Niveibacterium microcysteis: one gene and its partner. The protein of the gene in region 2 interacts with the protein of the main gene of each other region in a pairwise test. Links are inferred from orthologs where the notes say so. Each region holds a gene or a part of one and is shown on either strand. Other genes may lie near its edges. The genes, in order: odhB and lpdA.

The links.
Region 1: the proteins of lpdA (region 2) and odhB interact in binary tests that used the Escherichia coli proteins (3 or more experiments, as listed by UniProt). The link is inferred for Niveibacterium microcysteis from one-to-one orthologs.

Annotation. Positions count from the first base shown.
Region 1 is NZ_CP071060.1:2,248,546-2,251,705, reverse strand. Bases 249-3,092 are described here. They hold odhB (2-oxoglutarate dehydrogenase complex dihydrolipoyllysine-residue succinyltransferase), read right to left. Parts: upstream 2,376-3,092; coding sequence 1,122-2,375; downstream 249-1,121. Other genes in these bases: JY500_RS10175 (2-oxoglutarate dehydrogenase E1 component), read right to left, coding at 2,412-3,092; JY500_RS10185 (PspC domain-containing protein), read right to left, coding at 782-1,108; lpdA (dihydrolipoyl dehydrogenase), read right to left, coding at 249-763. Outside these bases: more of lpdA, read right to left, coding at 1-248; more of JY500_RS10175, read right to left, coding at 3,093-3,160. UniProt on the Escherichia coli protein: E2 component of the 2-oxoglutarate dehydrogenase (OGDH) complex which catalyzes the second step in the conversion of 2-oxoglutarate to succinyl-CoA and CO(2).
Region 2 is NZ_CP071060.1:781,452-784,631, forward strand. The notes cover bases 6-2,869. They hold lpdA (dihydrolipoyl dehydrogenase), read left to right. Parts: upstream 6-466; coding sequence 467-2,272; downstream 2,273-2,869. Other genes in these bases: aceF (dihydrolipoyllysine-residue acetyltransferase), read left to right, coding at 6-450; holA (DNA polymerase III subunit delta), read right to left, coding at 2,788-2,869. In the rest of the region: more of aceF, read left to right, coding at 1-5; more of holA, read right to left, coding at 2,870-3,180. UniProt on the Escherichia coli protein: Lipoamide dehydrogenase is a component of the glycine cleavage system as well as of the alpha-ketoacid dehydrogenase complexes.

The DNA of each region.
Region 1 (3,160 bases), 1.5 Mb from region 2 along the record:
TGGGGCCGGTCGTCACTTCCTTGATCTGCACGCCAAGCTGGATGTTCAAACCCTGCTTCTTCGTGAAGACCTTCCAGGCCTCCTTCGCCACCGCCTGATCGGCTGCCGCCAGGAAGTCCGGCAGCGCCTCAAGAATGGTGACCTCGGAGCCAAGGCGCTTCCAGACGCTGCCCATTTCAAGGCCGATCACGCCAGCACCGATCACGCCCAGGCGCTTCGGCACGGACTCGGTCTTGAGCGCGCCTTCGTTGTCGACGATGTTGACGTTGTCGACCGGGATCCCCGGCAGATGCCGCGCACGCGAGCCGGTGGCAACGATCACATGCTTGGCGACGACATCTTCGTTGCCAACCTTCATCTTCCAGAGGCCGTCGGCCTCCGCGACGAAGCTGCCGTGACCGGCAAGAAAGGTGACCTTGTACTTCTTGAACAGCCCTTTGATGCCGCTGGTGAGCTGCGTAACGATGTTGTCCTTGCGGCGGATCATCGAGGGCACATCGATCGACACACCTTCGACCTTGATGCCATGCATCACGAAGGCGTGGGTTGCGTGATCGTAGAGTTCCGACGAATACAACAGCGCCTTCGACGGGATGCAGCCGACGTTAAGGCAGGTGCCACCCAGACGCGGCTCGCCTTTCGGATCGGCATACGCCGCAGATTCGCAACAGGCTGCTTTCAGCCCCAGCTGCGCCGCACGGATGGCGGCGACGTAACCAGCGGGCCCGCCGCCGATCACCAGTACATCGAATTCCTGAGCCATTGAACGCTCCGATCGTGATTACCCGGCGTTCTCGTCGGGTACAAAAATCCAGCAGAGGACGTAGGCGAACACACCTACACCGGCGAAGCAGGCCATCAGCACCCACAGCAGGCGCCAGACCCACGACTCTACCCCGGTCATCCGGCCGATGCCGCCGCAGACGCCACCGATCCAGCGGTCGTCACGCGAACGGCGCAATCCGTTGATCGCCGCCGACCCCGCAGCGTTGCTGCGGGGTGCTTCATCGCCCAGGAGGCGCGCTTTCGCCGCAGCGAACTCCGCGTCCGTCAATGCTCCGCTTTCTTTCAGCTGGTGCAGTTTGGCGATTTCATCGGCGACGGACATTGATTGCCTCCGGTCAGATTTCCAGCAGCAGACGCGCCGGATCCTCCAGTGCTTCCTTCATGGTGACCAAGCCGAGCACTGCCTCGCGGCCGTCGATGATCCGGTGGTCATACGACATCGCAAGGTAGTTGATCGGACGGATCACGACCTGACCGTTCTCAACCACCGGACGATCCTTGGTGGCATGAATGCCGAGGATCGCCGATTGCGGCGGGTTGATGATCGGCGTCGACAGCATCGAACCGAAGATGCCGCCGTTCGAGATCGAGAAGGTGCCACCGGTCAGGTCTTCGATGGAAAGCTTGCCATCGCGCGCCTTGGCGCCGAACTCGGCAATCTTCTTCTCGATTTCCGCCAGCGTCATCTGGTCGGCGTTGCGCAAGATCGGCACCACCAAACCGCGCGGCGAACCCACGGCGATACCGATATCGAAGTAGCCGTGATAGACGATGTCATTGCCATCGACCGACGCGTTCAGCACCGGGTACTTCTTCAGTGCCGCAACCGCGGCCTTCACGAAGAAGGACATGAAGCCCAGCTTCACGCCGTGCTCCTTCTCGAACTTCTCCTGGTACTTCTTGCGCATCTCCATCACCGGCGCCATGTTGACCTCGTTGAACGTGGTCAGGATGGCGTTGGTGGCTTGCGACTGCAGCAAGCGCTCGGCAACGCGGGCGCGCAGGCGGCTCATCGGCACACGCTGCTCCGGACGATCGGCCAGCACCGATTCCACCGCCACCGGTGCCGGCGGCTGCGGCAATGCCGACGCCGTGGAGCCAACTGCCGGGAGGCTTGACGGCACCACCGCCGCCTTGGTGACGGTGTGGGTCGTCGTACCCAGCGCATCCGCCTTGGTTACACGGCCGCCAGGGCCGGTGCCCTGCACGTTCGATGCATCGACGCCCTTCTCCGCGAGGATCTTGCGCGCCGCCGGGCCCATGCCCGACGGTGCGGTAGCCGCAGCAGCAGCGGGCGCCGGTGCTGCGGCCGGGGCCGCAGTCGCGGCGGGCGCAGAGGCGCCTGCGGTCGCTTCGGTGTCGATCTGTGCGATCAGGTCACCACTGGTAACGCTCGAGCCGTTGCCCTTGATGATCTTGACCAACACGCCGGCCGCCGGCGCCGGGGTCTCGAGCACGACCTTGTCGGTCTCGATGTCGATCAGGTTTTCGTCGCGGGCAACCGCGTCGCCTTCCTTCTTGTGCCAGCTCACCAGCGTCGCTTCGGACACCGATTCGGAAAGCTGCGGGACTTTCACTTCGATCAGCATTTTTTCTTCCCTCTATGTGCTTTCTGACGCGCCAGCTCAACGGCTCGGAGCGACGTCCTGATTCAGTTCACCGAACGCGCCCTCGATCACCGCCTTCTGCTGCACCTGGTGCTTGGCGTAGTAGCCGACCGCCGGCGATGCCGAGGCCGGACGGCTGACGAGGTAGAGGTGGTGGCTCTTGCCCAGCGAGCGGGCGAGATGCTGACGGGAGACGATCCAGTACCAGGCACCCTGGTTACGCGGCTCTTCCTGACACCACACCACTTCCTGCGCGTTGGGGTATTTGCCAAGCTCTTCGGCAAATGCCTCATTCGGGAAGGGATAAAGCTGTTCGATACGTACGATGGCGGTGTTCTGGATGCCCTTGGCACGCCGTTCGGCAACCAGCTCGTAGTAGATCTTGCCGGAGCACAGCACCACGCGCGTGACGGCCTTCGGATCCAGCGGATCAACCTCGCCAATCACCGTACGGAAACGGCCATCCGAGAGTTCATCCAGCGTCGAAACCGCGTCCTTGTGGCGCAGCAGCGACTTCGGCGTCATCACGATCAGCGGCTTGCGGAGCTTGCGCACCATCTGACGGCGCAACAGGTGGAAGATCTGCGACGGCGTCGAGGGTACACAGACCTGCCAGTTGTTCTCGGCACACAGCTGCATGTAGCGCTCAAGTCGCGCCGAAGAGTGCTCCGGCCCCTGCCCCTCATAACCGTGCGGCAGCAGCATCGTGATGCCCGACAGACGGCCCCACTTTGCTTCGCCCGAGCTGATGAACTGGTCGATCACCA
Region 2 (3,180 bases):
TCGCTCGACGGCGACAACCTGGTGCTCAAGCAGTACTACCACATCGGTTTCGCTGCCGACACGCCGAACGGCCTGGTTGTGCCGGTGATCCGCGATGCGGACAAGAAGGGCGTCTCCGCGATCGCACAGGAAATGGGCGAACTGGCGAAGCTCGCACGCGACGGCAAGCTCAAGCCCGACCAGATGCAGGGCGGCTGCTTCACGATCAGCTCGCTGGGCGGTATCGGTGGCGTGTACTTCACGCCGATCATCAACGCGCCAGAAGTCGCCATCATGGGCGTCTGCAAGTCGCAGATCCGCCCGGTGTGGGACGGCTCGGCCTTTGTGCCGCGCCTGATGCTGCCGCTGTCGCTGTCGTGGGATCACCGCGTCATCGACGGTGCCGAGGCTGCCCGTTTCAATGCTTACTTCGCCGGCGTGCTGCAGGACTTCCGCCGCGTGCTGCTCTGAGCCGGAGACCTCAAGGATGAGCCAGATTATCGAAGTGAAGGTGCCGGACATCGGCGACTTCAAGGATGTGCCGATCATCGAGATCGCGGTCAAGCCGGGTGACACCGTCAAGGCCGAAGACGCGCTGCTGACGCTCGAATCCGACAAGGCGACGATGGATGTGCCGAGCCCGGCTGCCGGCGTCGTCAAGGAGCTCAAGGTCAAGGTGGGCGACCGCGTAGGCGAAGGTGCCGTGGTGCTGACGCTGGAAGCGGCTGCTGCTGCCTCTGTTTCCCAAGCTGCCGCCGAAGCGCCGAAGCCCGCAGCGCCCGCAGCGCCCGCTGCCGCCCCGGCTCCTGCGGCAGCCCCGGCGGCCCCGCTGCCTGCCGGCAGCTACAGCGGCGCAGTCGATATCGAGTGCGAAATGCTGGTGCTGGGCGCAGGCCCCGGCGGCTACTCCGCCGCCTTCCGCTCGGCCGACCTCGGCATGAAGACGGTGATGGTCGAACGCTACCCGACGCTGGGCGGCGTGTGCCTGAACGTCGGCTGTATCCCGTCCAAGGCGTTGCTGCACGTGGCAAACGTGATCGAGGAGGCCTCGCACTTTGCCGACGTGGGCGTCGCCTTCGACAAGCCCACGGTGGATCTGAACCGCCTGCGTGCGCACAAGGAAAAGGTCATCGGCAAGCTGACCGGTGGCCTCGCCGGCATGGCCAAGGCGCGCAAGGTCGATATCGTTCGCGGCTACGGTCAGTTCCTCGACGCCTACCACCTGGAAGTGGCGCTGACCACCGGTTCGGGCTCCGAGCTGAGCGGCGAGAAGAAGGTCATCCGCTTCCAGAAGGCCATCATCGCGGCTGGTTCGCAGGCGGTGAAGCTGCCCTTCCTGCCGGACGATCCGCGTATTGTCGATTCCACCGGCGCGCTGGAACTGCGCCAGGTTCCGAAGCGCATGCTGGTGATCGGCGGCGGCATCATCGGCTTGGAAATGGCGACGGTGTATTCGGCGCTGGGCGCGCGCATCGACGTGGTCGAAGCGCTGGAAGGCCTGATGACCGGTGCCGACCGTGATGCGGTCAAGGTCTGGGAAAAGCAGAACCTGCACCGCTTCGACAAGGTCATGCTGAAGACCCGCACGGTGGGTGTGACGTGCCGGCCGGATGGCATCCTGGTGAAGTTCGAAGGCGAAAACGCTCCGGCCGACGAGCAGAAGTATGACCTGATCCTCTCCGCTGTGGGCCGCAGTCCCAACGGCAAGAAGATCGGCGCCGAGAAGGCCGGCGTGCATGTCACCGACCGCGGCTTCATCCCGGTCGACAAGCAGCAGCGCACCAATGTGCCGCACATCTTCGGTATCGGCGACATCGTCGGCCAGCCGATGCTGGCGCACAAGGGCGTGCATGAAGCACACGTCGCCGCGGAAGTGGCAGCCGGTCAGAAGTCCTTCTTCGACGCGACGATCATTCCGTCGGTGGCCTACACCGAGCCGGAAGTCGCCTGGGTTGGCGTGACCGAGATCGATGCCAAGGCGAGTGGCCGCAAGATTAACGTGGCGAAGTTCCCGTGGGCCGCTTCGGGTCGTGCCATCGCGAACGGCTGCGATTACGGCTTCACCAAGCTGATCTTCGACGAAGAGACGCATCGCGTGGTCGGCGGCAGCATCGTCGGCCCGAACGCGGGCGACATGATCGGCGAGATCGCGCTGGCGATCGAGATGGGTTGTGATGCGGTGGATATCGGCAAGACGATCCACCCGCACCCGACGCTGGGTGAGTCGATCGGCATGACGGCAGAGGTCTTCGAAGGCACCTGTACCGATCTGCCGCCGATGAAGAAGAAGTAAGAACGTCTCGGGGGAGACTGACTGCGCTTCCGACCCGGGCCCCCCTGGGGGGAGGCCCGATGCCTGGCCGCTTGGCTGACGCATCGGGAGCGCAGGGAGCTCCCGCCTGATCGGGCGGTGAGTTCAATTGGAACGCGGCGGCTCTACGGAGCCGCCGCTTTTCCATTCAAGGGCTTGCGGCGCTTGGTGCCGGCGATGCCATAAAAATATTGAATGGCGATTTCCTTGCTTTGGTGCGGAAGGTGGATTAGGGTTAACCCTGACGGACGCCCGGAGACGCACAGAGCTTCCCGGTGAAATCCCTCCCTCCCCGCATCGGGACGCGCATGGCTCCTCCCCCTTGTCATGACGCCAGCCGTGCGCACCGGGCTGTTCCTGTCACCCAATGGCGAGCGAGAATAACCGCCGCTTCAAACAACGGACTGCGCGTACAGACACCCACCGCTTCGGCGCAAGGGTGAATAACAAAAGCTCGGCGACCTCAGGTCGCCATTTTTTTGTCCACGCTTGTCGTGTCAGGCTCGCCGGCGCCGTGGTGTGTTCGCCAGCCGCAAAGCTAACTGCAGGAACTCGTTCCAGAGCTCGCCATCGCCGACGCCCTTGATGATGCGGTCGACGCGGGCGGCATGCATCAGTGCCGCGCGCAGTGTGCCGAGCGGCAGACGTGGCAGGGCGCGCTGAATCAGAGCCTGTTTCTCGCGATCAAACACCCGCTCGCGCTTGAACAGCGCCGCGAGCGGTTGACCGCTGTCTTGCCCTGCGCGCAGCAGCGCCAGCGTGCGGATCTCGGTCGCCATCGCCCACAGCACCAGCGGTGGCGCCGCGCCTTCGCCTTGCAAACCTTCGATCAGACGGGTCAGGCGGGCGGGGTCGCCTTCGAGCAGGGCGAGGCGCAGCTTTTCCGTGTC